DNA from 3 places in the Streptomyces sp. NPDC050738 genome. Region 1 is predicted to be linked to each of the others. Evidence: predicted binding sites of a transcription regulator. Region 1 holds the regulator's gene; each other region holds the start of a gene.

Evidence for each region. The regulator HrcA, encoded in region 1, represses chaperone genes, less so after heat shock. The targets are predictions, from matches to a motif close to TTNGCACTCNGNNNNNCNGAGTGCNAA.
Region 2: a site for HrcA is predicted at 7,716-7,742, ahead of groES (co-chaperone GroES). Genes of this name have one in related genera too.
Region 3: a site for HrcA is predicted at 3,679-3,705, ahead of groL (chaperonin GroEL). Genes of this name have one in related genera too.

The regions. Positions count from the first base shown of each region.
Region 1 covers NZ_JBFAHN010000020.1:1,107-11,269, reverse strand. Annotated here, with positions in the region: gene AB0H78_RS34220 (S41 family peptidase) at 1-1,277, opposite strand, end outside; gene AB0H78_RS34215 (hypothetical protein) at 1,288-2,232, opposite strand; gene AB0H78_RS34210 (LuxR C-terminal-related transcriptional regulator) at 2,314-4,605, opposite strand; gene AB0H78_RS34205 (hypothetical protein) at 4,627-5,151, opposite strand; gene AB0H78_RS34200 (16S rRNA (uracil(1498)-N(3))-methyltransferase) at 5,201-5,935, opposite strand; gene AB0H78_RS34195 (nitronate monooxygenase) at 5,955-7,028, opposite strand; gene dnaJ (molecular chaperone DnaJ) at 7,288-8,427, opposite strand; gene hrcA (heat-inducible transcriptional repressor HrcA) at 8,428-9,444, opposite strand; gene AB0H78_RS34180 (MBL fold metallo-hydrolase) at 9,610-10,163, shown strand, end outside.
Region 2 covers NZ_JBFAHN010000003.1:719,119-729,281, forward strand. Annotated here, with positions in the region: gene AB0H78_RS11495 (substrate-binding domain-containing protein) at 124-1,203, shown strand; gene AB0H78_RS11500 (sugar ABC transporter substrate-binding protein) at 1,312-2,643, shown strand; gene AB0H78_RS11505 (sugar ABC transporter permease) at 2,649-3,536, shown strand; gene AB0H78_RS11510 (carbohydrate ABC transporter permease) at 3,533-4,399, shown strand; gene AB0H78_RS11515 (hydroxyacid dehydrogenase) at 4,435-5,463, shown strand; gene groL (chaperonin GroEL) at 5,523-7,148, opposite strand; gene groES (co-chaperone GroES) at 7,261-7,569, opposite strand; gene AB0H78_RS11530 (endo-1,4-beta-xylanase) at 7,939-9,036, opposite strand; gene AB0H78_RS11535 (glycoside hydrolase family 3 N-terminal domain-containing protein) at 9,114-10,163, opposite strand, start outside.
Region 3 covers NZ_JBFAHN010000004.1:192,263-202,425, forward strand. Annotated here, with positions in the region: gene AB0H78_RS12555 (hypothetical protein) at 1-100, opposite strand, end outside; gene AB0H78_RS12560 (glucosyl-3-phosphoglycerate synthase) at 138-1,091, opposite strand; SAM riboswitch class I at 1,244-1,370, shown strand; gene thrC (threonine synthase) at 1,388-2,680, shown strand; gene AB0H78_RS12570 (MoaD/ThiS family protein) at 2,677-2,952, shown strand; gene AB0H78_RS12575 (cold-shock protein) at 3,370-3,573, shown strand; gene groL (chaperonin GroEL) at 3,884-5,506, shown strand; gene AB0H78_RS12585 (NADH:flavin oxidoreductase) at 5,676-6,797, shown strand; gene AB0H78_RS12590 (Uma2 family endonuclease) at 6,869-7,447, opposite strand; gene AB0H78_RS12595 (hypothetical protein) at 7,504-8,385, opposite strand; gene AB0H78_RS12600 (helix-turn-helix transcriptional regulator) at 8,570-9,475, opposite strand; gene AB0H78_RS12605 (carboxymuconolactone decarboxylase family protein) at 9,690-10,013, shown strand; gene AB0H78_RS12610 (cupin domain-containing protein) at 10,063-10,163, shown strand, end outside.

The sequences.
Region 1 (10,163 bases):
CCGCTCGCGTCGCCGTTGTCGCTGCGGTCGACTTCCCGTACGTCGCCGGAGGTACGGTCCACGAGCAGGACGCGCCCGTCGTGCGCGGCCACCGCGACCCGCCCGCCGTCGGGCGCCACCGCCAGGTCCAGGACGCGGCCGAGCTGCCCGCCCGCCAGCCGGCGCGGAGCCGAGCCGTGGGCGGCGCCGGTCGCCGGAGCGAATTCGAGGGCGTCCTCGCCGTCCGCGTCCGTCACCCAGACCACGTGCTCCTCGCCGTCCACCCGGAAGGTGTGCGGCAGCCGCGCCCGCACGCCCGGTTCGGCGGCCAGCGCGCGCGAGGGGCCCTCGCGGTGGGTCAGCCAGTGGACGGTGCCGCGCACCAGGACCGCGCTGCCGCGTCCGGTGTGGTCGGGCGAGGCGACGACGTGGTGCCGGCCGGCGTGCAGCGGGTGCGGCTGGAGGTCGGCGCGCTGGCCGCCGAGGCGGATCTCGATGCGGCGGGGCTCGGTGGCGTCCGACAGGTCGTCCAGGAGCCAGAGTTCGCCTGCGGACGCGTAGGCGACGCGGGTGCCGTCGGTGGTGGCGTGGCGGGCGTAGAAGCCTTCGGCCGGGGTGTGGCGGCGGAGGTCGGAGCCGTCGGGGAGCGAGGAGTAGACCGCGCCGACGCCCTCGTGGTCCGAGAGGAAGGCGATACGGCTCCCGACCCACATGGGGCATTCCATGTTGCCGTCGACGTCGGCGTGGATCCGGGCGAAGGAGTCCCCCTCGCCGATCCACAGCTTGCCGGCCGTGCCGCCCCGGTAGCGCTTCTGCGCCGCCGCCTCGCGGGCCATGGTCGCGGAGAGCAGCAGCATCTGGGACCCGGGGCCGTACGCCAGTCCCCCGACAGGCCCATAGGGCAAGGTCGTTGCGGGTCCACCGTCGAGCGGGATCGACCGCGCCCAGCTGCGCCGCAGCGAGACCTGTCCATGCGTGCTGATGGCGAGGACGTCGCCGTCCGGGGTCCAGCCGCGCACCGAGGTGCGGTGGTCGCCCCAGTAGGTGAGCCGCTTGGAGGGTCCGCCGTCGACCGGTGCGACGTGCACCTCGGGTGCTCCGTCGCGCGTCGACGACCAGGCGACCGACGCCCCGTCGGGGGAAATCCGGGGCTGGGTGACGGGTCTGTTGTCGGCGCTGACGCGCCACGCCCGTCCGCCGTCGAGCGGCGCCACCCAGATGTCGTCCTCGGCGGTGAAGGCCACCAACTCGCCCTGGACATGCGGATACCGGAGATATGCCGTCTGCGTCGTCGTCACGCTGATCAGATTAGTCGCCGAGCCCCGCCAGCCGCAGCTGCCCGTACTCGCGGTGTGCGAGCGGCAGCCGGTAGACCGCGCCCGTCCTGGACGTACCGGCCTGCGGGATGACCACCGACGAGCGCACCAGCGAGGCGAATTCGGCACCGCCGGCGAAGACCGTGCGCACCTGCTCCTCGGTGAACGTGCCCTCGAAGGCGGAGATACGCGCCCACAGCAGCCGCTCCGCCCTGGTGCACAGCTCGTGGCTCCAGTCGATGGCCCGCAGCAGGGTCCGGTGGCGCGGCGGGTCCTTGGGGCCGTCGGTGAGCACCGTGAAGCGGCCTCCGGGGACGGCGAGGCTGGCGTACAGGCGCTGCGCGGGCATCAGGCGCAGGGAGCGCGCGGCGAGGAGGATGGAGAGCGGGTCGCCGTCGAGGCGCCCGGCGATGAGCCGGCCCCAGTAGTTGGGCAGGTCGACTCCCTGCGTCGCGGCCTTCTCGGTGAGCATGTCGACCGTCTGCTCGGGCGGCAACGGCCGCAGCGCGACGGACTGTTCGCCGGGCACGCCGAGCGCCTGACGGCTGGTGGTCAGTATCTGCAGCTGGGGGCAGTGGTCGTGCAGTCTGCCCACGAGATAGGCACACCCCGTCCGCACGTGCTCGCAGGTTTCGAGCAGGAGCAGACCGCGCCGCCGCGAGAGCAGCTGGAGCACCGCGAGCACCGGATCGGCGCCCTGCTCCGGCGAAGTATGCAGCGCGGCGGCCACCGCGTGCGGCACGAGGGCGGCGTCCTGGCAGGCCGAGAGGTCGGCCCGGAAGACGGGCAGTTCGATGGATTCGGCGATCCGTGCGGCGAGGTGCGACTTGCCGACACCCGCCGGTCCTGTGAGGGTGACCAGGCGGGTCGAGGACAGCCGGTCGAGGAGCGAGTAGACCTGGGACTTGGGCTGAGGACTTGACTGAGCTGCGCACATGAGAGAAGCGTGGCGGGCGCGAGGCCGGCTGCGCGCGTGCGGAGGCCGAAGATCCGCATACCTAAAACAGCAGCTGAACCCCTACCTAGGTAGGTCGGCGCGGGCGATCTCGGCACGTACGAGAGCGGCGATCTCCCCGCGCGAACCGAATCCCAGCTTGGCCAGAATGTGCTCGACGTGCGCGTCGGCGGTCCGCTTGGAGATGACGAGCTTCTCGGCGATCTCCCGGTTGGACAGGCCCTGGTGGACGAGGGTGGCCACCTCGCGCTCGCGCCGGGTGAGGGCGTCGAGGGTACGTACGGAGGACGGCGCGGCGTCCTCCACCACGGGGTCCCCCAGCGCGAGGGCGACCGTCCGGCGCATCCCCAGCGTCTCGCCCTCGGCGTACAGCCGCGCGAACTCCTCTTCGCCGAGCGCCCCTTGGCACTGCGTACGGAGCTGGGCGTCCATCGCCAGCAGCACCGGATCGTTCAGCAGGAGCGGTACGAGTCCGCGCCGGACCGCGGCCGATCCGCCCGCGAGCTGGGCGGCCTCCGCGCACCGCCCCTGCATGATCAGCGACCACACCAGGAGGGCGGTGAGGTTGGCGATGCCGAAGGTGTCGGGGAGCCGCGCGTACCCCCGCAGCCCGCGCCGCGCGTACTCCATCGCGCCCACCGGGTCGCCCGCGGCCATCCGGGAGAAGGTCAGGGTGATGTAGGTCGTGCCCGCGGCCCAGACCTCGCCGCGCGGGAAGTTCTCCAGGGAGCGCAGCAGCAGGGGTTCGGCGCCCGCCACGTCCATCTGACGGCCGAGGCGCATGCCGCGATTGCGGTCGAGCCAGGCCTGCAGATACGGGCTGTCGAGCGAGCGCACGAGCGGCTCGACCTCGTCGTCGGTGCGTGCGGACTCCTCGTTCCGGTCGAGGTGCAGATAGGTCGTCCCGAGGTAGAGCAGATAGAGAGCCTGGGCGAACCGGTCGCCCACGCTCTCCGCCTCCGCGGCCGCCTGCAGATACTCCGGGATCCCCGGCTCCATGTCGCCGTTGAGCCCCATGCACAGGGCGTGCTGGAAGCGCAGGAGCGCCCGGTCCTGCACGGTGCCCTCCGCCGTGGCCAGGCCTCGCTCGCCCCAGCGAAGCCCCTCCGCCAGCCTGCAGCGGCCGACCCACAACGCGTGGAGCGAGGCGATGAGCCCCACCCCGTCCGCTTCCTCGCCGGGTGTGGACAGCGACCACTCCATGGCGGTACGGAAGTTGTCGATCTCCAGGTCGAGCCGGTGGGTCCAGCTGACCTGTTCGCCGCCGAACCAGGCGGCGTATCCGTCCCGGGCGAGCCGCAGATAGTGGTCACGGTGGCGGCGTGCGATGCCGGGCAGGTCCGCGGACGCGGCGAGCCGCTCGGCGCCGTACTCCCGGATGGTGTCGAGCATGCGGTAGCGATCGCCGTCCTCGCTCTCCTCGCGCACGACGACCGACTTGTCGACGAGGCCGATGAGATGGTCGACGATGGCGTACGCATCCAACTCTGCGTCCGCACAGACCCGTTCGGCCGCATCGAGGTCGAACCCGCCGGCGAAGAGCGAGAGCCGCGCCCAGAGCGTCTGCTCCTCGGGTGTGCAGAGCTCGTGGCTCCAGTCGATGGTGGTGCGGAGCGTCTGATGGCGAGGGTGAGCGGAGCGCCCGCCGCCGAGGGCGCGGAAGCGGTCCTCCAGGCGGCGGAGCACCTGCTCCAGGGGGAGCGCCCGCAGGCGTACGGCGGCGAGTTCGAGGGCGAGCGGAATCCCGTCGAGGCGGCCGCAGAGGGCGAGCACCTGCTCGCGGTTGGTGTCGGCGAGGACGAATCCGGGGCGGGCGGCGGCGGCCCGCTGCACGAACAGGCCGACCGCGTCGGACTCTTCGAGCGGTGCGACGGCGAGAGCGTGCTCGGCGGGCACGTCGAGGGCCTGCCTGCTGGTGAGCAGCAGCCGCAGCCCGGGACACGAGCTCAGCAGGATCTCCGCGAACAGCGCGCAGGCGTCGACCAGATGCTCACAGGTGTCGAGGACCAGCAGCGTCTGCTCCGGCCGCAGGAACTCCACCACCATGTCGAGCGCACTGCGGTCACTGGTCTCGGGCAGCCCGAAGGCGGCGCCGACCGCGTGCGGAAGCAGCTCCCCGTCCTTGACGCCGGCGAGCTCCACCATGCGTACGCCGTCCCGGAACCGGTCCGCGAGCGAGGCCGCGGCCCGCACCGCTATCCGGGTCTTCCCGACCCCTCCGGGCCCGAGCAGCGTCACCATGCGCGCCTCGCCGAAGAGTGCCCGGACAGCTTCGATCTCCGACTCCCGGCCGATGAAACTCGTCATCTCGCTGGGGAGTTCACCGCGCTGCCATGCCCAGCCGGTTCCCGCCATGCACCCATATTAGGCGCGGGCTCACTTGCCTTGCGGCTGTTCGGTGACAGTGACCGTCACGGTGACCGTGGGCCGCGCGCCCCCGCCGCCGCCTTGGGCCGGGGGTGTCGTACGTCGTGAATTCCCTCCGCTGGGCGTGGCGTTGCAGTCGCCCAGCACACTGGCCGTGAACATGATCTTCGCACCGACCTTCGCGGTCAGGTGCCCCCGCACGCACGACCCGTCGCGCACATAGGTCACGGTCCCCTTGACGGTGATCTCCTTGCCGTCGGACGTACGCCCCTGGCAGTCGACGCTCGCCTTGCTCGGCGACGCGCTCGGCTTCGCGGTGCCCCCGCCGGAGACGGTCGCCGTACAGCTCAGCCACTGCACCTTGACCCCGGCCCGCTCCAGCACCTTGGTCGCCATCTGATCGGTGGTGTAGGCGACGGCGGCGGAGTTCATCCCGTCCACCGGATCGCAGGCGGAGAGCCCCACCACAGCGGCCACGGCGGCGCCTGCCACCACGAGGCCCCGCCGGTTTCGTAACCGTCTCCATGCCCCCATGAAGGACAGGGTCCCACCGCGACGGCCGCCTCCGACAGACCCTGTTCGGTCAAGTCCAGCGGCCCGTGAGTCCCAGGAGCAGAGCGGAGGCGGCAGTACCGGCCGTGGAGGTGCGCAGCACGCTCGGCCCCAGCACGTACGGCTCGGCGCCCGCCTCGGCGAAGGCCTTCAACTCCTCGGGGGACACGCCCCCTTCGGGCCCCACGACCAGCACGATCGACCCCTGCGCCGGAAGCGCGGCAGCGGCCAGCGAGACGCTCCCCGCCTCGTGCAGTACGGCCGCGAAGTCCGCGGTGGCGAGCAGCGCGGCCACCTGCTTCGTGCTCATCGCGTCGGCCACCTCGGGAAACCGCACCCGGCGCGACTGCTTCCCCGCCTCGCGTGCCGTGTTCCGCCATTTGGCCAGGGACTTGGCGCCCCGCTCGCCCTTCCACTGCGTAATGCAGCGCGAGGCCTGCCACGGCACGATCCCGTCGACACCGACCTCGGTCATGGTCTCGACGGCGACCTCCCCGCGATCGCCCTTGGGCAGCGCCTGTACGACGGTGATACGCGGCGAAGGCTCCTCCTCGGCCCGCGCCAGGGTCACCTCGACGTGGAGGCGGTCCTTGCCTTCGGCCGAACTCACCACGCACTCGGCCCAGTTGCCCCGCCCGTCGGTCAGGACGACGTCCTCACCCGCCTGCAGCCGCTTCACCGAAACGGCATGCCGCCCCTCGCCTCCGTCCAGCACGAAGGCACCCGCACCCGGCACCGCATCGACCACAAAAACAGGCGCAGTCATCCCGCACTCCTCATGATGTTCAGAACCTCGCGGCCAACGCGGTCCGTGCCGCGTCCAGTTCACTTGCCAGCACCTCGACCAGCTGCGCGGCGGGAAGCTCCCGCGCCTGCCGGTGCCCCTGCCCCGCCCAGAGCGCCATGCCCTGCGCGTCGCCCACCCCGGCGGCCGCCTTGCGCAGCCCCGCCGTGAGGTGGTGCACATGGGGGTACGCGGCCGGGGCGTAAGGACCGTGCTCGCGCATGAAGCGGTTGACCAGACCGCGCGCGGGCCGCCCGGTGAAGGCCCGGGTGAGCTCGGTCCGTACGAACAGCGGGTTGGTCAGCGCCTGCTTGTGCAGCACGTTCGCCCCTGACTCCGGGCAGACGAGGAACGCCGTCCCCAGCTGCGCGGCCTCCGCTCCCGCCGCCATGACGGCCGCGATCTGCGAGCCGCGCATCAGCCCGCCGGCGGCGACGATCGGCATCGGCACGGTCTCGCGCACCTGCGCGACGAGCGCGAGCAGCCCGAACCCCGCGCGGTCCGTCTGCGGGTCGTCCCGGTGTGTCGACTGGTGCCCGCCGGCCTCGATCCCCTGCACGCACACCGCGTCGGCACCGCACCACTGGGCGGTCTGCGCCTCTTCGGGCGTGGTGACCGTGACGATCGTGTACGTACCCGCCCGGTCGAGGGCGTCCAGCACGTCGCGCGGGGGGCAGCCGAAGGCGAAGGAGACGACCGGCACGGGGTCGTCGAGCAGGATGGCCAGCTTGGCCTCGAACCCGTCGTCGCCGGCGCCGCAGGCGTCGAGGTCCACCAGGGACGTCTCGTACCAGGAGGCCTCGCCCGCGAGTTGATGCCGGTAGACCTCGACGGCCGCCCGGTCGGGGGTGTCCTGCTGCGGCATGAAGAGATTGACGCCGAAGGGCTGCGCCGTCAGCCCGCGCAGCTGCTTGATCTCCTCGTACATGCCGTCGGCGGTCTTGTACCCGGCGGCAAGGAACCCGAGCCCCCCGGCCTCGGACACCGCGGCGGCCAGCCGCGGCCCGGAAGCACCGCCGGCCATGGGCGCCTGCACGATCGGATACCGACAGAGGTCGGCCAGAACAGAGGACATAACGGCATCGTGCCATGCCCTCCGGGCGGGGCCGAATCGACTCTTCCGGCCCCCGTCGCCTGTTGTCCTCAATCGCCGGACGGGCTTGATTTTGCCGGACTGGGCTCATGGATCTTGCCCGGTGTTCGGTGTCGCATCCAAACGCACCTCATGCGGCCATTGAGCAACCCCCACCCGCGCCGGCCACCTCCGCGAGAGCGGCGGCGGCTTAGCCGCACAGGGGGGCGGTCCGGGGGCGGAGCCCCCGAAACCCACCCACCTAGCGACCGTTGAACGCGTCCTTCAGCCGCGAGAACAGACCCTGCTGGCCGGGCTGGAACTGCCCGATCGGCCGCTCCTCACCCCTCAGCTTCGCCAGATCCCGCAGCAACCGCTCCTGCTCGGCGTCCATCTTCGAGGGCGTGAGCACCTCGACGTGCACGATGAGGTCACCGCGCCCGCCACCGCGCAGATGCGTGATGCCGTGCTGGTGCAGCGGAATCGACTGCCCCGACTGCGTACCGGGCCGGATGTCGATGTCCGACATCCCGTCCAGCGTCTCCAGCGGCACCTTCGTACCGAGCGCGGCCGCCGTCATCGGGATGGTCACCGTGCAGTGCAGATCGTCGCCACGGCGCTGGAACACCGCGTGCGGCAGCTCGTGGATCTCTACGTACAGATCACCGGCAGGACCACCGCCGGGGCCGACTTCGCCTTCGCCGGCGAGCTGGATCCGCGTGCCGTTGTCGACACCGGCCGGGATCTTGACCGTAAGAGTCCGCCGCGACCGGATCCGCCCGTCGCCCGCACACTCCGGGCACGGAGTCGGAACGACGGTGCCGAAGCCCTGGCACTGCGGGCAGGGCCGCGAGGTCATGACCTGGCCGAGGAACGACCGGGTGACCTGCGAGACCTCGCCGCGGCCGCGGCACATGTCACACGTCTGGGCGGACGTGCCGGGAGCCGCGCCTTCACCGCTGCAGGTCGTACAGACCACGGCCGTGTCGACCTGAAGGTCCTTGGTGGTCCCGAAGGCCGCCTCGTTGAGGTCGATCTCCAGCCGGATCATCGCGTCCTGGCCGCGCCGCGTCCGCGACCGCGGCCCGCGCTGGGACGCCGTACCGAAGAAGGCGTCCATGATGTCCGAGAAGTTGCCGAAGCCGCCCTGGCCGAAGCCACCGGCTCCGCCGCCTCCGCCCGAAGCGGACAGCGGGTCGCCGCCCAGGTCGAAGACCTGCTTCTTCTGGGGGTCCGAGAGGACCTCGTAGGCGGCGTTGATCTCCTTGAAGCGCTCCTGCGTCTTCGGGTCCGGATTCACATCCGGGTGAAGCTCGCGGGCAAGGCGCCTGAAGGCCTTCTTGATCTCGTCCTGGGAAGCGTCGCGGCGCACGCCGAGTACGGCGTAGTAGTCCGTGGCCACTTACGACTCCGCCAGGATCTGTCCGACGTAACGTGCCACTGCGCGTACCGCTCCCATCGTTCCCGGGTAATCCATGCGTGTGGGGCCGACGACCCCGAGTTTGGCGACTGCCTCGTCGCCCGAACCGTAGCCGACCGCGACGACCGATGTGGACGTCAGGCCTTCGTGGGCATTCTCATGCCCGATACGTACGGTGATACCGGACTCCTGCGCCTCACCGAGCAGCTTCAGCAGGACGACCTGCTCCTCCAGCGCTTCCAGCACCGGCCTGATGGTCAGCGGGAAGTCGTGCCCGAACCGGGTGAGGTTGGAGGTGCCGCCGATCATCAGCCGCTCCTCGGTCTCCTCGACCAGGGTCTCCAGCAGAGTGGCCAGCACCGTCGAGACGGTGCCCCGGTCCTCCTGCTCGAAGGATTCGGCAAGATCCTGCACGAGCTGCGGCACATCGGCGAACCGGCGCCCCACGACCCTTGAGTTGAGCCGCGCCCGCAGATCCGCGAGCGAGGTCTCCCCGAAGGGGGCGGGGCAGTCGATCATGCGCTGCTCGACACGGCCGGTGTCCGTGATCAGCACCAGCATCAGCCGGGCCGGCGCCAGCGAGAGCAGCTCCACGTGCCGCACCGTCGACCGCGTGAGCGACGGGTACTGCACGACGGCCGCCTGCCGTGTGAGCTGTGTGAGCAGCCGCACGGTCCTGGCCACCACGTCGTCGAGGTCGACGGCGCTGCCCAGGAAGTTCTGGATGGCACGCCGCTCCGGCGACGACAGCGGCTTGACGCCCGCGAGGCGGTCGACGAAGAGCCGGTAGCCCTTGTCGGTGGGGATACGCCCGGCACTCGTGTGCGGCTGGGCGATGAACCCCTCGTCCTCCAGGGCGGCCATGTCGTTGCGGATCGTGGCCGGCGAGACGCCGAGGCTATGGCGCTCGGTGAGCGCTTTCGACCCGACCGGCTCCTCGGTGCCCACATAGTCCTGGACGATGGCGCGCAGCACTTCAAGCCTGCGTTCACTGAGCATCGCGCACACCTCCAGCTGTCGTCCCTTGGCACCTGCCTGGCACTCTGTGCGTACGAGTGCCAGCAATCCCCCCAGTGTACGGCGGCCTGCCTGCATCGAAGCAAGGCGGAGTGCGGCCAGACACGCTACCGCGACGGAGCGTGCCACCCGGGATAGCGTCGCGGTATGGACGTCACTTGGGAAGACTGCGGTTGGGAACGGCTTGGTCCGGATGTCGGCCGCCGCCGCCTTCCCACCTGGGACGCGACCGTGGGACTGGTGGTGGGCGAGGGCACAGCCCTCCTCTTCGACACGGGTTCCTCACTCCGTGAAGGCGCCGAGATCCGCGCCCAGGCGGAGCAGCTCGTCGGCCGGAGAGTGACGCACATCGCTCTCAGCCACCCGCACTTCGACCACGTCCTGGGCACGGCGGTCTTCTCCGGCACCGAGGTGTACGGCGCTGCGGGCCTTGACGCACTGTTCGCACGGGGTGCGGACGAGCTGGCGTCGGACGCGGTACGCCAGGGCGTCCCCGAAACGGAGGCGGCGGAGGCTGCCGATCTTCTCGTACGGCCGCATCACGCGGTCTGCGGCGAATGGACCCTGGACCTGGGCGGCGGCCGCCAGGTGCTCCTCGCCAACATCGGCCCGGCCCACTCGGGCCATGACCTGGTGGCCGTGGTCTCCACCACCCCGCCGATCGTGTTCTGCGGAGATCTGGTGGAGGAGTCGGGTGAGCC
Region 2 (10,163 bases), on a different contig from region 1:
CGTGGATTGATCGAACGTCAATGGCGAAGTAACGAATGATCGAAACTTTCGCCAATCGATCAAACTGCATTAGGGTCGGGACAGCCGAGCCACCACATCGCGATTTACAAGGGGACTGCCGCCGTGCGCGAGAGTGCTGCTGAACGTCACGACCGACTTCTGGCCCTGGTACGGGAGCGCGGCTCGGCCCGCGTCTCGGATCTCGCAGGCCAACTGGGGGTCTCACCCGTCACGGTTCGCCGTGACGTCGAGACGCTGGCCGAGCGCGGGCTGCTCGACCGGGTCCACGGGTCGGTCTCCTGGCCGGAGAACGGGCCGGCCGCCGGCGCGTCCGGCCCCGGCAACGGGCCGGTCATCGGGCTGATCGCCCCCTCGGCGACGTACTACTTCGCCGAGGTCATCCGCGGTGCGCACGAGGCCGCGGCCCGCGCCGGGGCCCGGCTCGTCCTGCGGATCTCCGACTACCGCCCCGAGGAGGACAAGGCGCGCGCCGAGGGGCTGCTCGCCGCCGGCGCCGACGGGCTGCTGATCGCCCCGGCCTGGCGGGGCGCCGATGACCAGGCCGCGTACGGCGACTGGATGGCCCGACTGCCGGTGCCCGCCGTGCTCCTGGAGCGCACGCCCGCGCCGGGCTCGCCCCTCGACGACCTGGACCGGGTCTGCTCGGACCACCGGCACGGAGTACTGCTGGCCGTACGCCACCTGGTCGGCCTGGGCCACGGGACCCCGCTGCTCGTCGCCCGCTCCGACAGCCCGACCGCCCTCGCGGTGCGGTCGGGGTACGAGGACGCGCTGGCCACGCTGGGGCTGAGCGATGCCCCGCCGATGATCGGGACCTCCGGCGCCGAGCACGATCCGGCCCGCTTCGAGGAGGCGATGGCGGAGGTGCACAAGGCGGTGGTCTCCGGCGGGGTCACGGCCGCGCTGGTGCACAACGACGTCGATGCGATCCATCTGGTCCAGCGCCTGGCCGAGCTGGGGGTGCGGGTTCCGGAGGATCTGGCCCTGATCGCGTACGACGACGAGGTGGCCGCCCTGGGCGACATCCCGCTCACCGCGGTCGCCCCGCCCAAGCGTCAAATCGGGCGCTACGCAACGGAGTTGCTGGTCAGCAGGCTCGGACCCCTGCAGGACGACGACGAGCCGGGACAGCATCTCGCGCTGCTCCCGAGGCTGCGTGTTCGGTCCTCGACCACTCGATAACTTTCTGATCTTTTTTCGATCAATCAATCTTTCGCTCTTGACTTCGGACATGGCTGGGCCAAGGATCTCGCCCAACGCCAATGTCGCCGCTAGTTCAGGAGCCTCGCTGTGAACCGCAGTTGGAGCAGAACAACTCTTTCCATAGCCGGTGCCGCCACCGCCCTCGCCGTCCTCACGGCCTGCGGCGGCAGCGGCGACGACTCCTCGGACGGCGGTGGCACGGGCACCGCCGCCAAACCCGTGAACATCACCTTCTGGGGCTGGGCCAAGGGCACCAAGGAGGTCGTGGACGCGTACAACGCCTCGCAGAAGAACATCCACGTCAACTTCGAGGAGACACCGTCCGGCAACGCCGGCGGCTACGCCAAGATCTCCAACGCGATCAAGGCGGGCAACGCTCCCGACCTGGTCTCCGTCGAGTACCCGCAGCTCCCCGAGTACGTCAGCCAGGGTGGCTTCCAGGACATCAGCACGTACCTGACGTCCGACATCAAGGCGAAGTTCCTGCCGCAGGCGATCGAGCAGACGACGCTCGGCGGCAAGAACTGGGCCGTCCCCTTCGACGCCGCACCGCAGGCCTTCTTCTACCGCAAGGACCTGTTCGCGAAGTACCACGTCGAAGTCCCCAAGACCTGGGACGAGTTCAAGGCCGCCGCCGGGAAGGTCAAGAAGGCCGACTCCAAGGCCCGTATCGGCACCTTCTTCCCCGACGACCCGACCACCTTCCAGGCCATGGTCTGGCAGGCCGGCGCCCAGTGGTTCAAGGCCGACGGCGACACCTGGAAGGTGAATACCACCGACGCCGCCACCACCAAGGTCGCCGACTACTGGCAGGGCCTGGTCAAGGACGGCCTGGTCCGCTCGGACGCCTCCTTCTCCCCCGCCTGGACCAACTCCCTGAAGACCGGCGGCACCATCGGCTACCTCGGCGCCTCCTGGGGAGGCGGCGTCATGAAGTCGACGCTGCCCGAGCAGAGCGGCAAGTGGGCGGTCGCCCCGATCCCCACCTGGGACGGAAAGCCCGCCAGCGGCATGCTCGGCGGCACCACCTTCGCCGTGCCGAAGAACAGCAAGAAGGCCGAGGCGGCCACCGCGTTCGCCAAGTGGATGACCACCACCGAGGACGGCATCAAGGCCCGTATCTCCTCCGGCACTTCGAGCGCCTTCCCGGCGGCGCTCGCCCTGCGCCCGGCGGCGAAGAAGGCCTTCGACACCGCCTTCTACGGCGGCCAGGACATCTACCAGGTCTTCGAGGACGGCGGCACCTCCATCCAGCAGGGCTGGACCTGGGGGCCTGCGACCGGCACCACCAACACCACGCTCAAGGACCAGTTCGGCAAGGTCGCCGGCGGTGGCGCCACCATCCCCGGTGCGATCAAGGCCGCCCATGAGGCGACCGTCGCGGAGCTCACCAAGCGCGGCCTGAAGGTCGAGGACTGACCCTGATGAAAGCCCGCACCCGCGCCGCCGCGACCCTGCTGACCCCGTTCTTCGTGCTGTTCACCGCGGTGATGCTGATCCCGATCGGATACGCGGTCTGGCTCAGCCTCTTCACCGAACAGCAGTCGGGGCTCGGCTTCGGCGGATCCGAGACCGTCTTCACCGGCCTCGGCAACTACACGGCGGCGCTGGGTGACCGGGTCTTCCGCGACGGCTTCCTCGTACTCCTCGGCTACTGCGTCTTCTACATCCCGCTGATGGTCGGCGGAGCCCTCGCGCTGGCCCTGCTGCTCGACTCGGCGCTCGCCCGCGCCAAGCGCTTCTTCCAGCTCGCGCTCTTCCTGCCGCACGCCGTGCCCGGCATCATCGCCGCGATGCTCTGGTTGTACCTCTACACGCCGGGGCTGAGCCCGGTGGTCTCGGCGATGCATTCCGGCGGCATCGGCTTCGACTTCTTCTCCCCCGGCGGCGCGCTGCCCTCCATCGTGAACATCGCGCTGTGGGAGTGGCTCGGCTACAACATGGTGATCTTCTACGCCGCCCTGCAGGCCATCGACCGCTCCGTGCTCGAAGCGGCCACCGTGGACGGGGCGGGCGGCTGGCGCACCGCGTTCAGCATCAAACTCCCGCTGATCCGCGCCTCGGTGCTGATGGTCGTGATGTTCACCTGCATCGGCTCGCTGCAGCTGTTCACGGAGCCTCTGATCATCAACACCGGCTCGGGGTCGGCCGTCACCTCCTCCTGGACGCCCAATATGTACGCCTACACCGCGGCCTTCTCCCGCAACGACTTCGGACTAGCCGCCGCAGCCTCCGTGCTCCTCGCACTCGCCGCCGCACTGCTGTCCTTCGTCGTCACCCGCCTCACCGGCCGGAAGGGCAGGACCGCATGAGCGCCTCCACCGACCCCACGTCCAGGAAGAACCCCTGGCTGTCGAAGGCAGCGGTCAACGGAGCCCTGCTCCTAGCCGTCCTCTACATGCTCTTCCCCCTCGTCTGGCTGGTCACCGCAGCCACCAAGGACACCGGATCCCTCCTCGGCGGCGACACGTTCTCCTTCAAGGGCTTCGACCTCGGCCAGAACCTCTCCGACATCGCCTCCTACGGAGACGGCGTCTACTTCCGCTGGTACGGAAACAGCCTGCTGTACGCGGGAGTCGGCGCCGCCGTCTGCTCCCTCATCTGTGTCGCCGCCGGCTACGCCTTCGACAAGTACGAGTTCCGCGGCAAGGAAAAGCTCTTCGGCCTGGTCCTGCTGGGCGTCCTGGTCCCCACCACCGCGCTGGCCCTCCCCATGTACCTGCTGGCCAGCAAGATAGGCATCGTCAACACCTACTGGTCGGTGCTGATCCCGGTCCTGGTCAACCCCTTCGGCGTCTACCTCTCCCGGGTCTTCGCCTCCGGCTATATCCCCAACGAGGCGCTCGAAGCCGCCCGTATCGACGGAGCGGGCGAGCTGCGCACCTTCTTCTCCATCGGTCTGCCCATGATGATGCCGGGCTTCGTGACCGTCTTCCTCTTCCAGTTCACCGCGATCTGGAACAACTTCTTCCTCCCCCTGGTGATGCTCTCGGACCGTAAGCTCTTCCCGCTGAGCCTGGGTCTGTACTCCTGGAACACCAACACCCACAGCGAGCCCAGCTTCTACCCGCTCGTCGTCACCGGGTCCCTCCTCGCCGTCATCCCCCTCATCGTCGCGTTCGTCTCCCTGCAGCGGCACTGGAAGGCCGGACTGACCGCCGGCAGCGTCAAGTAGCAGCAGCAAGAGCCCCAAGGGAGCCACTCACCACCATGCACCCCGCCACTGACAATCGCCCCTCGCTCCTGCTCGCGATGGGCCCGGGCATCGCCGAGCGCCTGCTGGAGCCGCGCCACCACACCAGGCTCGCGGCCCTCACCCGTACGGACACGACGCTCGTGGCCCACGACCTGGCGCACCCCACCCCACGGATCGCGGCAGCCCTCGCGGAGGCGGAAGTCCTCTTCACCTGCTGGGGCGCCACGCCCCTCACTCCTCAAGTCCTCGCCGCCGCACCGCGGTTGAAGGCGGTCGTGCACGCGGCGGGCTCGGTCAAGCACCACATCACCGAAGCCTGCTGGGAGCGCGGCCTGAGCGTCTCGTCGGCGGCCGGCGCCAACGCCCTCCCGGTGGCCGAGTACACGCTCGCCACGATCCTTCTCGCGGGCAAACGCGTCCTGCACTCCGCGCACGTCTACCGGGAAACCCGCGGCGGCCACGACTGGCACCAGGAGATGGGCGGCGCGGGCAATTACCTCCGTACGGTGGGAATCGTCGGCGCCTCCCGCATAGGCCGCCGCGTCATCGAGCTCCTGGCCCCCTTCGACCTCCGGGTCCTGCTCTACGACCCGTACGTCACGCCCGCCGAAGCGGCCCGCCTGGGCGCGGAGTCGGTCACCCTGGACGCACTCTGCACGCGCAGCGACGTCGTCTCGGTCCACGCCCCCCAGCTCCCCGCGACCCACCACATGATCGGCAGCCGCCAACTGGCGCTGATGCGCGCAGGAGCGACGCTGATCAACACGGCACGCGGCTCGCTGATCGACGAGCCGGCACTCCTGCAGGAGCTGGTCACGGGCCGCCTGCACGCCGTACTGGACGTGACGGACCCCGAACTCCCGTCCCCCGCTTCCCCGTTGTACGACCTCCCGAACGTCCTGCTCACCCCGCACGTGGCGGGTTCGCTCGGCAACGAGCTGTACCGCATGACGGACCAGGCGCTGGACGAACTGGAGCGGTACGCATCCGGGCGCCCCTTCGCGGACCCGGTGCACCCGTCGGCCCTGAGCCACTCCGCCTAGGAACGCCGAAGCCCGGCACCCCAGAAGGGGTGCCGGGCTTCGGTGCGTGCTTACTGACCTCAGTGCGAGTGGCCGTGGCCGCCGTGACCGGCGTCGCCCTCGTCCTCGGCCGGCTTCTCGACGACCAGGGTCTCGGTCGTGAGCAGCAGGGAGGCGATGGAGGCGGCGTTCTCCAGCGCGGAGCGCGTGACCTTGACCGGGTCGATGACGCCGGCCTTCACCAGGTCGCCGTACTCGCCGGTGGCGGCGTTGAAGCCCTGGCCCGCCTCGAGCTCGGCGACCTTCGAGGTGATGACGTAACCCTCGAGGCCGGCGTTCTCGGCGATCCAGCGCAGCGGCTCGACAGCGGCGCGGCGGACGACCGCGACACCCGTGGCCTCGTCGCCGGTCTTGCCGAGGTTGCCCTCGAGGACCTTGACGGCGTGGACGAGCGCGGAGCCACCACCGGAGACGATGCCCTCCTCGACCGCGGCGCGGGTCGCGGAGATGGCGTCCTCCAGACGGTGCTTCTTCTCCTTGAGCTCGACCTCGGTCGCGGCGCCGACCTTGATCACGCAGACACCGCCGGCGAGCTTCGCCAGGCGCTCCTGCAGCTTCTCGCGGTCCCAGTCCGAGTCCGTGGACTCGATCTCGGCCTTGATCTGGTTGACGCGGCCGACGACCTCGTCGGACTTGCCGCCACCGTCGACGATGACCGTGTCGTCCTTGGTGATCGTGACGCGACGGGCGGTGCCCAGCACGTCCAGACCGGCCTGGTCGAGCTTGAGGCCGACCTCCTCGGCGATGACCGTGGCACCGGTGAGGGTGGCCATGTCGCCGAGCATCGCCTTGCGGCGGTCGCCGAAGCCGGGGGCCTTGACGGCCACGGCGTTGAACGTGCCGCGGATCTTGTTGACGACGAGGGTGGAGAGCGCCTCGCCCTCGATGTCCTCGGCGATGATCAGCAGCGGCTTGGAGCCGCCGGCCGCGATGACCTTCTCCAGGAGCGGGAGCATGTCCTGGATGGAGGAGATCTTGCCCTGGTTGATCAGGATGTACGGGTCCTCGAGGACGGCCTCCATACGCTCCTGGTCGGTGACCATGTACGGCGAGAGGTAGCCCTTGTCGAAGGCCATGCCCTCGGTGAAGTCCAGCTCCAGGCCGAAGGTGTTGGACTCCTCGACGGTGATGACACCGTCCTTGCCGACCTTGTCCATCGCCTCGGCGATGAGCTCGCCGACCTGCTTGTCCTGCGCGGAGAGCGCGGCGACAGCGGCGATGTCCGACTTGTCCTCGATCGGGCGGGCGGTCGCGAGCAGCTGCTCGGACACGGCCTTGACCGCGGCGTCGATGCCCTTCTTCAGGGAGGCCGGGGAAGCGCCCGCGGCGACGTTGCGCAGACCCTCACGGACCAGCGCCTGGGCCAGCACGGTGGCGGTGGTCGTACCGTCACCCGCGATGTCGTTGGTCTTGGTCGCCACCTCCTTCACGAGCTGGGCGCCAAGGTTCTCGTACGGGTCGTCGAGCTCGACCTCACGCGCGATGGTGACGCCGTCGTTGGTGATGGTCGGGGCGCCGAACTTCTTGTCGATGACGACGTTGCGGCCCTTGGGGCCGATCGTCACCTTGACCGTGTCGGCAAGCTTGTTGACGCCGCGCTCGAGGGCGCGACGGGCGTCCTCGTCGAACTTCAGGATCTTCGCCATGGAGCTGAGTCAGTCCTCTCGAAAAAAAGAACTGCGCCCCTGCCGCCCGGCACGCGGTGAATTTCACAGCTAGCTGGGGCCAGGGGCGCAGATCAAAAAATGCGGAAGTGAATTACTTCTCGACGATCGCGAGCACGTCGCGAGCCGAGAGGACGAGGTACTCCTCGCCGTTGTACTTCACCTCGGTGCCGCCGTACTTGCTGTACAGCACGACGTCGCCGGTCTTGACGTCGAGCGGAAGGCGCTCGCCGTTCTCGAAGCGGCCCGGGCCCACGGCCAGGACGACGCCCTCCTGGGGCTTCTCCTTGGCGGTGTCCGGGATGACCAGGCCAGAGGCCGTGGTCTGCTCGGCGTCGAGCGGCTGGACCACAATGCGGTCCTCGAGCGGCTTGATGGCAACCTTGGAACTGGCGGTCGTCACGATCCGGTCTCCCCCTTCGGAGATCTACGGGGTTAACAGTCTGGGGTGGCGACCAGGTGGATCCGTCGTCGCGGGTGCCGGATCTGACCAATCGCACTGTTGGCACTCTCCAGTGGGGAGTGCCAGGTCCGAGACTAGGACGACGGTTAGCACTCGGTCAAGCGGAGTGCCAATCCTGCCCGGGGGGTCGGGGTGGATGTCCGGCCAGGAGGCAGCCCCCGGAGGGGCTGGGCTCCCTTTGTCCTCAATCGCCGGACGGGCTTGATTTTGGCGGGCACGGGCTTGGATTTTGGCGGGCGCGGGCTTGGATTTGGGTCGGCTCGGGCTTGATTTCGGGGCGGGCCGGCTTGGGGTTCGCGGGGCTGGGGATCAGTGGGCCTGCTGGAGCGCAGCTCGTATCGCCGCGTAGGCCGGCTTGTGGTGGAGGTTCTCGTCCCAGGGGAGGGCCGCTCCCTCGCCCGGGAAGACCGCCGGGATCCAGGAGTGGGCGTCGGAGTAGCCCCACACCGTGATGCCGACGCAGCGGCGTACCGCCAGACAGGCCTCGGTCACCTGCCGGTACCAGTCGGCCTGCTCCGCGAGCTTGGCCGCGTCGGCCGGCAGGATCATGCGGATGTCGAGCTCGGTGATGGCGACGTCGACGCCCAGGTCGGCGAAGCGCCTGACGTTCTGCGGCATCCGGTCCGGGAAGCCGTACTGCAGGGCGAGATGGGCCTGCATGCCGAAGCCGTCGATCGGGACACGGTCCGCCCTGAGCTGCTTGATGAGCTGGTAGTACGCGTCCGACTTGGGGCCGATCGCCTCGACGTTGTAGTCGTTCAGGTAGAGCTTGACCTTGGGGTCGGCGGCGTGGGCCCAGCGCAGGGCGTCGGCGACATAGCCCGGGCCGATCGTCTTGTAGAAGATGTTCTCCCGGTACGTGCCGTCCTCGTTCATGATCTCGTTGGCGACGTCCCAGGCGAAGACCTTGCCCTTGTAGTGCTTCACCTCGTTCGTGATGTGGTTCTTGAGGATCGAGCGCAGTTCGTCCGCCGTCCAGGTGCCCGAGGTGAGCCAGTCCGGCAGCTGGCTGTGCCACAGCAGCGTGTGGCCGCGGACCTTGAGACCGTTGGCGCGGGCGAAGTCGACGATCTCGTCGCCCGCGGTGAAGTCGAAGACGCCGCGCTGCGGTTCGGTGGCGTACCACTTCATGCCGTTGCCGGGGGTGGTGGCGTTGAATTCCCTGCCGAGCAGGTCGGCGTACGCGGTGTCGGCGAGCTCCGGGTTGTCGACGGCGGCGCCGAAGTAGCGGCCGCTCTTCTTGGCCAGCTTGCCCAGCGTCTCGGTGGGCCGGGCCTGGTCCGTCTTGCCTGTCTCGTCCGCCGTGCCCGCATGGGCGGCGGGGGTGGCGGCGAGGCCGAGCAGCAGGGCCGCCGATACGGCGGCTCCGGCGGCTCTGATACGGGTACGGCGTGCGGGTGTGCGCATGATGCGTCTCCTCATCTCAGGTGCGGGGACGTGCGGTTGACCTTGCGCGGTGCTGCCCTCTGCTGCGAGCTGCGCGTCTACTTGACCCGCATCTCGCACCGCATCCGGCGCTCATGCCCGACCTCGCGCACCGGCCCCGTCAGGGTGAGCGGCACGGTGTGGTGGACCTGGGCGCTGGAGGCGGCGATGCGCAGTTCGAGGGCTCCGGGCTCGACGACGCGACGGCCGTCGGCCCCGGTGTAGGCGGCGAGGTCTGCCGGGAAGGTGGCATGGACCTCGGCGGAGGCACCCGCGTCCAGCGGGACGCGGGCGTAGCCGATGAGACGGATCTCGGGGCGTGCGACGGTGCCGGCGGGGTCGTGGAGGTAGAGCTGCACGACTTCGGTGCCGGCGCGGTCGCCGGTGTTGCGGACGGTGAACAGCAGCGCGGTCTCGCCGTCCGTGGGGAATGCGGGGGTCTCGCACCGGGGGGCGTCCCAGGCGAACGTCGTGTACGACAGGCCGTGCCCGAACGGGTAGAGGGCGGTGGGGTCGACGTTGCTGGCGCCTCCGTGGCGGCCGAGCGGCGGGGCGAGGTACGGGGCGGGCTGACCGCCGGGGGTGCGCGGCACTCCGACCGGGAGCCGTCCTGACGGATCGACGCGCCCGGAGAGGACACCGGCGACCGCGCCCCCGCCTTCCTGCCCGGGGAAGAAGGCCTGGACGACGGCGGCGGCCCGTCCGGCCCAGCGGCCCAGTGCGTACGGGCGTCCGCTGAGGACGACGATGACAACGGGGACTCCGCAGGCCAGTGCCGCGTCCAGCACCTCCCCCTGCCCGTAGGGCAGTTCGAGGTCCTCCGCGTCGCAGCCCTCGCCGGACGAACCCCGCCCGAACAGCCCCGAACGGTCCCCGACGACGGCCAGGACGACATCGGCGCCCGCCGCGTCGGCCATGAACTCGGCACCGGGAAGTTCCGCCCGCAGCGCCTCGGCAAGCGTCAACACCTCGACACCCGCGGGGAGTTCGGGATGGTTCACGCCGACGTGACGCGGGAAGGTGTAGCAGCCGAGCATGGCGGCCTGCTCACCGGCGAGCCCTCCGACGACCGCGATCCGTGCTCCTGGCGGCAGCGGCAGCACGCCGGA
Region 3 (10,163 bases), on a different contig from region 1:
TGAGCGCGGTGGCCGCGGTGGCCGAGGCGACGAGCGCCCCGGCGAAGCGAGTGGCCGCAGCGCGGAGCAGCGGCGTGCCTTTTGGTTGTCTATGCCACATAAAGGGGAATTTAGGCAGACAACATGATCGTCGACGGCTACGCCACGCGACGCTCCGCATACTCACTGATCTGGCCCATGGGCGGCCGCTCCTCCGTGTCCACCGCATGGGTGCGCGGCTCGAATCCCTGCTCCCCGCGTTCGAACTGGGTGAGCACGGGCCGCACCAGATGCCCGCGCGAGAGCCGCAGCTGCGCCGTGCGGTAGATCGAGGCGGCCATCCGCCCGAGCGCCTGCCCGTCCTGGTGGCGGTGTTTGCGTACGCCCACATCGACCTGGGCCAGCGCGTCCAGGCCCACGGTGTGCAGCGCGTCCACGAGCAGGCCGAGCTCGACGCCGTACCCGACGGGGAAGGGGAGCTGCTCCAGGAGCGAGCGGCGGGCCGCGTACTCACCGCCCAACGGCTGTACGAATCCGGCCAGTTGGGGCCAGTGCAGATTGAGCAGCGGGCGGGCCACCAGCTCCGTCACACGGCCGCCCTGCCCGGCAGCGTCTCCGAGCGGGCGGTCGTACATCGCCTTCACGAATGCCACGCCGGGGTCGGTGAGGAGCGGTCCCACGATCCCGGAGACGAAGTCCGCCGAGAACTCCTTGAGGTCGGCGTCGACGAAGCACACGATGTCCCCGGACGTCACGAGCAGCGAGCGCCAGAGCACCTCGCCCTTGCCGGGCAGGGCGGGTATCCGGGGCAGGATCGCGTCCCGGTGCACCACCCGTGCCCCGGCCGCCGCCGCGACCTCGGCCGTACGGTCCGTGGAGCCCGAGTCGATCACCACGAGCTCGTCGACGAGAGGGACGCCGAGCGGCGCCATCAGCTCGCGGCGGATGACGGAGACGATCTCGCCGACCGTCTCCTCCTCGTTCAGCGCGGGCAGCACGACGCTCACCGAAGTGCCGCGCTTCTCACGTTTGGCGGCCATCAGCTGGTCCAGCGGGCGGTCTGCGGCCGCCCAGGAACGCCTGCTCAGCCAGCGCTCCACCTCATCCAGCACGAGTCTGTCTCCTTGGCTGTGTATCTCGCGGTTCGGACGGGCCCTCTCCACGATCCGGGGGTTCGGTTACAGTCTTGAACAACGCGGATGACTGTCGCATGTCGGGGTCGCCGCGCTGACAAACACCCGGGCCCTTGGGCCCGTGGTCATAGCGCTCATCCAGAGGGACTGAGGGAACGGCCCGTTGAAGTCCCGGCAACCATCCCGCCGACCGCGAGGTCAGGTGGGGACGGTGCCAATTCCGTCTTGCGGCGAAGTGCGTCGTGAGGAAGATGAGGAGAAAGGGCCTCGCCATCATGGCTGTAGAAACAGTTGCAAGCGCCACGGAAACCCCCGCCGAGGTCGATCTCGGACCCGCAGCCGCGCTTTCCTGCCGCGAATGCTCCGCCCGCTTCCCGCTCGGCCCCAGCTTCGTGTGCGAAGAGTGTTTCGGGCCGCTCGAAGTGGCGTACAACCTCCCGAGCGGCGACCCCGAAGGTCTGCGCAAGCAGATCGAGGCGGGCCCGAACAACATCTGGCGTTACGCGCCCCTGCTGCCCGTCCCCGCCGACGTGGCCACCAAGCCGAACCTCGAGCCCGGCTTCACCAAGCTGATCAAGGCCGACCGGCTCGCCGCCGAGCTGGGCATCACCGGCGGCCTGTACGTCAAGGACGACTCCGGCAACCCGACGCACTCCTTCAAGGACCGCGTCGTGGCGATCGCCGTCGAGGCCGCCCGCGCCTTCGGCTTCACCACGCTCTCCTGCTCCTCCACCGGCAACCTGGCGGGCGCTGTCGGCGCCGCCGCGGTCCGGGCCGGCCTGAAGTCCTGCGTCTTCATCCCGCACGACCTGGAGCCCGCGAAGATCATCACCGCGGCCGTGTACGGCGGCGAGCTGGTCGGCATCGAGGGCAACTACGACGACGTCAACCGCTTCTGCTCGGAACTCATCGGCGACCCGGCCGGCGAGGGCTGGGGCTTCACCAACATCAACCTGCGCCCGTACTACGGCGAGGGCTCGAAGACGCTCGCGTACGAGATCTGCGAGCAGCTCGGCTGGCGGCTCCCGGACAACCTGATCATCCCGATCGGCTCCGGCTCCCAGCTGACGAAGATCGACAAGGGGCTGCAGGAGCTGATCAAGCTCGGCCTCGTCGAGGACAAGCCGTACAAGATCTACGGCGCCCAGGCCAAGGGCTGCGACCCGGTCTCCTCCGCGTACAAGGCGGGCCACGACGTGATCCGCCCCGTGAAGCCGGACACCATCGCCAAGTCGATCGCGATCGGGAACCCGGCCGACGGCCCGTACGTCATCGACATCGCCCGCCGCACGGGCGGTGCGGTCGAGGACGTCACCGACCCCGAGATCGTCGAAGCGATCAAGCTCCTCGCGCGCACCGAGGGTGTCTTCGCGGAGACGGCGGGCGGCACCACCTTCGCCGTCCTGCGCAAGCTGCTCGAAGCGGGTGTGATCGACCCGTCCGAGGAGACGGTCGCCATCAACACGGGCGACGGCCTCAAGACCCTGGACGGACTCTCCGACTCCACGGGTCTCTCCGCCACCATCCGCCCCACCCTGGATTCCTTCCGAGAGGCTGGCCTCGTATGAGCGTCAAGGTCCGTATTCCGACCATTCTCCGTACGTACACCGGCGGCCAGGCCGAGGTCCCGGCGGAGGGCGCGACCCTCGCCGAGGTCATCGCCGACCTGGAGAAGAACCACACGGGCATCGCGGCCCGCGTCCTGGACGACCAGGGCAAGCTGCGCCGCTTCGTGAACGTGTACGTGAACGACGACGACGTCCGCTTCGAGGGCGGCCTGGAGGCCGTCACTCCGGACGGCGCCGGCGTCTCGATCATCCCGGCGGTCGCGGGCGGCTGATCGCCCCTGCCGTTGGATCCCCGCCGCTGGATCCCCAACACACCTCTGCGTGACAGCCGTTGCCCTCTCCGCGATAGAAGCGGAGGGGGCAATTCTGCAGGGTTAAGGGAGGTACAGTTGGGGCAGCCCCCTTCGTCGCCCGTGCCAGGTGCATATGAGATCGCGACAAGGTGAGGGCAATGTGTTCGAGTCTTTCGCGCCGTAAGTGCCCTTTGCCTGGCCCGAGTTGACCCGAGATCTGTTGAAATCCCCCGATTCTTCCGTTCGGCTGTGCACAGAATTCTCGTCCGATTGACCTGTTGCAGACGGCAGTTGGGCAGATACATTCAGCCGCGGTCGACGCGTTACGGCGCAAGGTCTGACCCGGGTCCGCGAAGTGCGGGTCCTGTGTAAGGGCCAGTAATAGGGGAGTTAGGCATGGCTCAGGGCACCGTCAAATGGTTCAACGCGGAGAAGGGGTACGGCTTCATCGCGGTCGACGGTGGTGCGGATGTTTTCGTCCACTACAGCGCCATCCAGATGGACGGTTACCGCACCCTTGAAGAAGGTCAGCGAGTGGAGTTCGAGATCTCGCAGGGCCAGAAGGGTCCGCAGGCGGACATGGTCAAGCTCGCCGTCTGATCCCGGCGCGACCGACCAGCGACGCACTCACGCCGAGGGGCCCGCATCCCACTGGGATGCGGGCCCCTCGTGCATCCCCTGTGAGCAGGGAATACGTAAGACCCGCTTGCACTCGCATGGGTCGAGTGCTAATCATTGGCGTTAGCACTCTCCAGGTGAGAGTGACAGACTGCACCACTTAAAAACGTGGATCGGGTCAGTGAGGCTCGCAGTTCTGGTGGGGCAAGGAACCACCTGGGCAGCAGCCGTCCGTCGCGGGCACCGGCGCGATCCTGAAGAACGCCACCCCTGTCCGGGAGGACCACTTCACATGGCCAAGATCATCGCGTTCGACGAGGAGGCCCGGCGCGGTCTCGAGCGCGGCATGAACCAGCTCGCCGACGCCGTCAAGGTGACCCTCGGTCCCAAGGGCCGCAACGTCGTCCTTGAGAAGAAGTGGGGCGCCCCCACGATCACCAACGATGGTGTCTCCATCGCCAAGGAGATCGAGCTCGAGGACCCGTACGAGAAGATCGGCGCCGAGCTGGTCAAGGAAGTCGCCAAGAAGACGGACGACGTCGCCGGCGACGGTACGACCACCGCCACCGTTCTCGCCCAGGCGCTCGTGCGTGAGGGCCTGCGCAACGTAGCCGCCGGTGCCAACCCGATGGCCCTCAAGCGTGGCATCGAGAAGGCCGTCGAGGCCGTCTCCGCCGCTCTCCTTGAGCAGGCCAAGGACGTGGAGACCAAGGAGCAGATCGCTTCGACCGCCTCCATCTCCGCCGCCGACACCCAGATCGGCGAGCTCATCGCCGAGGCGATGGACAAGGTCGGCAAGGAAGGCGTCATCACGGTCGAGGAGTCGCAGACCTTCGGCCTTGAGCTTGAGCTCACCGAGGGCATGCGCTTCGACAAGGGCTACATCTCGGCGTACTTCGCCACCGACATGGAGCGCATGGAGTCGTCGCTCGACGACCCGTACATCCTGATCGTCAACTCCAAGATCGGCAACGTGAAGGACCTCCTTCCGCTGCTCGAGAAGGTCATGCAGTCGGGCAAGCCCCTGCTGATCATCGCGGAGGACGTCGAGGGCGAGGCTCTGTCGACGCTGGTCGTCAACAAGATCCGCGGCACGTTCAAGTCCGTCGCCGTCAAGGCCCCGGGCTTCGGCGACCGCCGCAAGGCCATGCTGAACGACATCGCCATCCTCACGGGCGGCACGGTCATCTCCGAGGAGGTCGGCCTCAAGCTCGAGAACGCGGGCCTGGACCTGCTCGGCCGCGCCCGCAAGGTCGTCATCACCAAGGACGAGACGACGATCGTCGACGGTTCGGGCGAGTCCGACCAGGTCGCCGGCCGCGTCAACCAGATCCGCGCCGAGATCGAGAACAGCGACTCGGACTACGACCGCGAGAAGCTCCAGGAGCGCCTGGCGAAGCTCGCGGGCGGCGTGGCCGTCATCAAGGCCGGCGCCGCGACGGAGGTTGAGCTCAAGGAGCGCAAGCACCGTATCGAGGACGCCGTCCGCAACGCCAAGGCGGCCGTCGAAGAGGGCATCGTCGCCGGTGGCGGCGTCGCGCTCCTCCAGGCCTCCGCGGTCTTCGAGAAGCTCGAGCTCGAAGGCGACGAGGCGACCGGCGCCAACGCGGTCAAGCTCGCGCTGGAGGCCCCGCTCAAGCAGATCGCCGTCAACGGTGGTCTTGAGGGTGGCGTCATCGTCGAGAAGGTCCGCAACCTGCCGATCGGTCACGGCCTCAACGCCGCGACCGGCGAGTACGTGGACATGATCGCCGAAGGCATCATCGACCCGGCGAAGGTCACGCGCTCTGCCCTGCAGAACGCCGCGTCCATCGCCGCGCTGTTCCTCACCACCGAGGCAGTCATCGCCGACAAGCCGGAGAAGGCGTCCGCGCCGGCCGGTGGCGGTATGCCGGGCGGTGACATGGACTTCTGATCCCCTCCTGAGGCGGATCGGTAGTACATAGCTGTACGCGAACGAGGGCGGCACCCCTGGAAACGGGGGTGCCGCCCTTCGTCGTATCCGGGAATGCCGCACTCCGCGAGACGGTTGAGGTTGATGCATACGCACATATCTCAGCGCCCCCGCCGCAAGGAGCCCCCACGTGACAGTCGTAGCCGCAGACCGCGCCGCACAGATACTGGGCCGCCCGGTCCAGCTCAACGGCCTCACCGTCCCGAACCGCATCGTGATGGCCCCCATGACCCGGATGTTCTCCCCGGGCGGCATCCCGACGGACGACGTGATCTCGTACTACGCGCGCCGTGCGGCCGCGGGCGTCGGCCTGATCGTCACCGAGGGCACCTACGTCGGACACGACTCGGCGGGCCAGAGCGACAGCGTCCCCCGCTTCCACGGCGAGGAGCAGCTCGCGGGCTGGAAGAAGGTCGCGGACGCGGTGCACGCGGCGGGCGGCACGATCATGCCCCAGCTGTGGCACATCGGCATGGTCCGCGAAGCCGGACAGCCCCCCTTCGCGGACGCCCCGCCGGTCGGCCCCTCGGGCATCACCGGAGCGGGCGCCGAGGTCACCGGCAAGGCGATGACGCAGCAGGACCTGGACGACGTCGTCGCGGCCTTCGCGCAGGCGGCGGCCGACGCGGAGCGCATCGGCTTCGACGGGGTCGAACTGCACGGCGCGCACGGCTACTTGCTCGACCAGTTCTTCTGGGAGGGCACCAACGTCCGTACGGACGAGTATGGCGGCGACCTGCCGGCCCGTACGAAGTTCGCGGTGGAGATCGTGGCCGCGGTCCGCGCGGCGGTCTCGCCCGACTTCCCGATCCTCTTCCGCTACTCGCAGTGGAAGCAGCAGGACTACACGGCCCGCATGGCCGAGACCCCCGAGGAGCTCGCGGACTTCCTGACCCCGCTCTCCGACGCGGGCGTCGACGTCTTCCACGCCTCCACGCGCCGCTACTGGCTCCCGGAGTTCGAGGGCTCGGACCTCAACCTGGCGGGCTGGACGAAGAAGCTCACCGGCAAGCCCACGATCACGGTCGGCTCGGTGGGCCTCGACGGCGAGTTCCTCGCCGCGTTCGCGGGCAAGGGCTCGGAGGCGAAGGGCATCGACGATCTCCTGGACCGCCTGGAGAGCGACGAGTTCGACATGGTCGCGGTGGGGCGTGCGCTGCTCCAGGACCCGGAGTGGGCGCAGAAGGTGCTTGAGGGGCGTACGTCGGAGCTGAAGGCGTACGACGCGGCGGCGATCAAGTCGCTGAGCTGAGCGGTTGGTTGGCGGCCGGGTAAGCAGACGAGGGCGGCATCCCCGCACGGTGGGGGTGCCGCCCTCGGGCGTCAGCCTGCGAACTGCTTCAGCTCCTCGGTATCGAGAGTGATGCCCACGGGCGCGGGCAGCTCGACGGCCTCGCCGAAGGGATACGACGGGCGCTGTTGGTACGCCCCGCCCTTCGGGTCGCTGAAAACCGTGACGGTGTCGTCGTCGCGGTCAATCAGGAGGTAGACGGGGATGCCGGCGGCGGCGTAGCCGATGGGCTTGTCGATGCGATCGCGCTGGTTGGTGTCGGCGTCGCTGGAGGTGATCTCGACAGCCATGAGGATGCCGTCGGTGTCGGACCACTCGTGGTGCGCGGTGAAGTGGCCCAGGGGAGCGAGCACCGCGTCTGTACGAGCACGGCCCTTGCGATAGGCCTCCGCCTTGACGCCCCGCTCGGGCATGAGGTTCAGCTCCGGTCGCTGTTGCATACACTGCCGGATCAGCCACATGAGCATCTCACCGTGGGCACCGTCGGGCATTGCCTTGACCTCGAGCCTTCCGTTGATGAATTCGAGCCGCACCGTTTCCGGAGCGTGGTGTGCGATCTGCTCGAAGTCCTCGACGGACATCTGGGCGTGCTCAGCGGTGCTGGGGGTCATGGCGTCGCCTCCTCCCCTACATCGTGCCCCGCTTTTGGCGCGAGTGAGCTGCACGGTCATGTTCGTGTCCCTTCGGTCGTGCGGACGGCTGCTGCCGCGCGGGCCTGGGTCGCGTAGGCGTGGACTGCTGCGGCGGGGAGGGGCGCGGTGGCGGGCGGGGGCGGCTGCTCGCCCCGGCACGGGGCGCACTCGCCGCCCGGGAGGGCCTCTGGGCGGGCGGGGGTGCCGCACTTGGCGCACTCCAGGACGCGGAGGACGCGGGGCGTGCTGGGAGCGCTGGGAGCGGCTGGGCGCTCGGGTGGGAGCTGGTCGGTGAGGCGGCGGCGTACGAGACCGGCCGCGCGGTGCACTACGGCGGGGAGGCCCGCCACCAGGGCGCGCAGGATCTCCGCTTCCGTCGCGCCGTGCGCGAACCAGCGGTCGGCCAGGGGTTCGAGATCGTGGCAGTCGCGGGCCGAGAGGGAGAGGCTGGGCGCGGACCGGCCGAGGGCGGCGAGGAGGATGAAGGCGCGGCTGCGGGTGGGGTGTTGCGGGGATTTGGGCTGGTCGCCGGTGGCGAAGACGGCCCACCAGGCGTCGTCGCGCGGGGTCCGCGAGAACCAGGTGCGGGTCACCCAACGTGCGCTGCCGCTTCCGGCGATGTGCTCGCGGCCCCGGCGCAGATGTCCGGCGCGCTGGATGGTGTTGAGGGCGGTCCGCAGGGCGCACTGGCCGTAGGGGAGGTGCTTGGCCAGGGTCTTCACGGAGATGTCCGCACCGTCGGGGAGCCGGTCGACGTAGGCGGCGATCGCGGCTTCGCGGGCGGGGAGGTGCGCGAAGTCGGTTGCTTCGCGGGCGAGTTGGTCCGGCGCGGAGCGCTTGCCGTACCCCGGGTTGGCGAGGGGGTGGGGTGAAGCGTGCGCGGGGGAGGGGGCAGCACTAAAGTTGGCAGCAGCCATTGGGATCCTCGGCAGTCAAGGTCTCGGTGGTCAGACCCCCGTTCGGTGTTGGTAGCACCGGCGGGGGTTGATTTTGTTCGCTATTCGGGCACGTTAGACCGTCGCAACGCTGCGTGGCAAGCCGATCGCGGAAAGTCAACAACCGGGGAGGGTGGGCGGGTTGAGACCCTCCACCCGTTCCTTGTTAAGAGCGCTCGGGGCGCGGGGCTTGAGCCTCGGGGGCCGCTGCCGATGCGTTCTCGGTCGCCGCCCAGGCGGAGAGCAGGCGCAGCGCGTCGTGGGCGGGCGTGCCGGGCTCCGCGCTGTACGCGGTGAGCGTGAGGTCGGGCTGGGCGGGGAGGGCCATCGCGTCGAAGTCGAGGAGGAGTTCGCCGACTTCGGGGTGGCGGAAGGGCTTGCTGCCGGTGTGGTGCAGGCGCACGTTGTGCTTCGCCCAGGCGGTTCGGAACTCGTCGCTGCGGGTGACCAACTCCCCGATGAGGGCAGTGAGTTCGGTGTCGTGTGGCGTGCGACCGGCCTCCGTACGGAGGAGTGAGACGGTGGTGTTGAGAGACGCGTCCCAGTCCGGGAAGAAGTCCCGCCCGGCGGGGTCCAGGAACTGGAAGCGGGCGATGTTCACGGGGCGGGGTCGGGGTGTGCCGGACGTGAACAGGGGCGCGTAGAGGGCGCGGCCGAGGCGGTTGATCGCGAGGATGTCGAGGCGTCCGTTGCGTACGAAGGCCGGGCTGTCCGTCATGGAGTCGAGGACGCGCTGGATGCTCGCGGGGATCGGCCCCCGGGGCCTCTTCGCGCGGCGGGCGGGGCGGGTGCGCTGGGCTGCGGCCAGGTCGTAGAGGTGGGCGCGCTCGGCGTCGTCGAGCTGGAGGGCGTTCGCGACGGCGTCCAGGACCTCCTCGGAGGCGCCTGCGAGGTGGCCGCGCTCCAGGCGGGCGTAGTAGTCGATGCTGACACCGGCCAGGAGGGCGACTTCCTCGCGGCGCAGTCCCGGGACGCGGCGATTCCCGCCGTACGCGGGCAGGCCGGCCTGCTGAGGCGTGATCTTCGCGCGGCGGCTGGCGAGGAACTCACGGATGTCGCGGGCAGTGTCCATACAGCCAGGCTAGGCGTGGTGCGGCGGGCGTGGGGTGTCCTGGGGTGTCCTGTCAGTACGTGTAACAGCAGTGCCTTCCGTGAGTGGGTGACCTGCGGTTTCCTCGATGGGGAGGGCGGTCGATCGATCCCCTCGCGCTGCCGGGCGGGCCCGTCTCGCAGAGAGTGGACCTGTCGGGGACGCACGAAAACCATCACAGGGAGTGAGCCACCACATGGCGAAGCAATCCGCACCCCGCGAGCTGGCCGAGATCGCGCCGAAGCTGGTCGAGGTCACCGACGAGGTCCTGTTCGGCGACATCTGGGAGCGCCCCGGCCTGTCGCCCCGGGACCGCAGCCTGGTCACCGTGAGCGTGCTGGCCGCGCTGTATCGCGGGGAGCAGCTGCCGTATCACCTGGGCAAGGCGCTGGAGAACGGCCTGAGCGTCGAGGAACTGTCCGAGGCGATCACGCACCTCGCCTTCTACGCGGGCTGGCCGAACGCGATGACCGCGATCACGCTGCTGAAGAAGATCGCCGACGAACGGCCTTCCGCCTGACCGGCCCGCCGACACGCCTGACCCATATCAAGGAAGCAGGAATCCCGCCGTGGAACACATCACCTCCACCCCCACCGCCAAGGCCCCGGCCGAGCGCTTCACCGGCGACGTCTACCTCAACCCGATCGAGGCGCCGTCCGACCCGGCCCG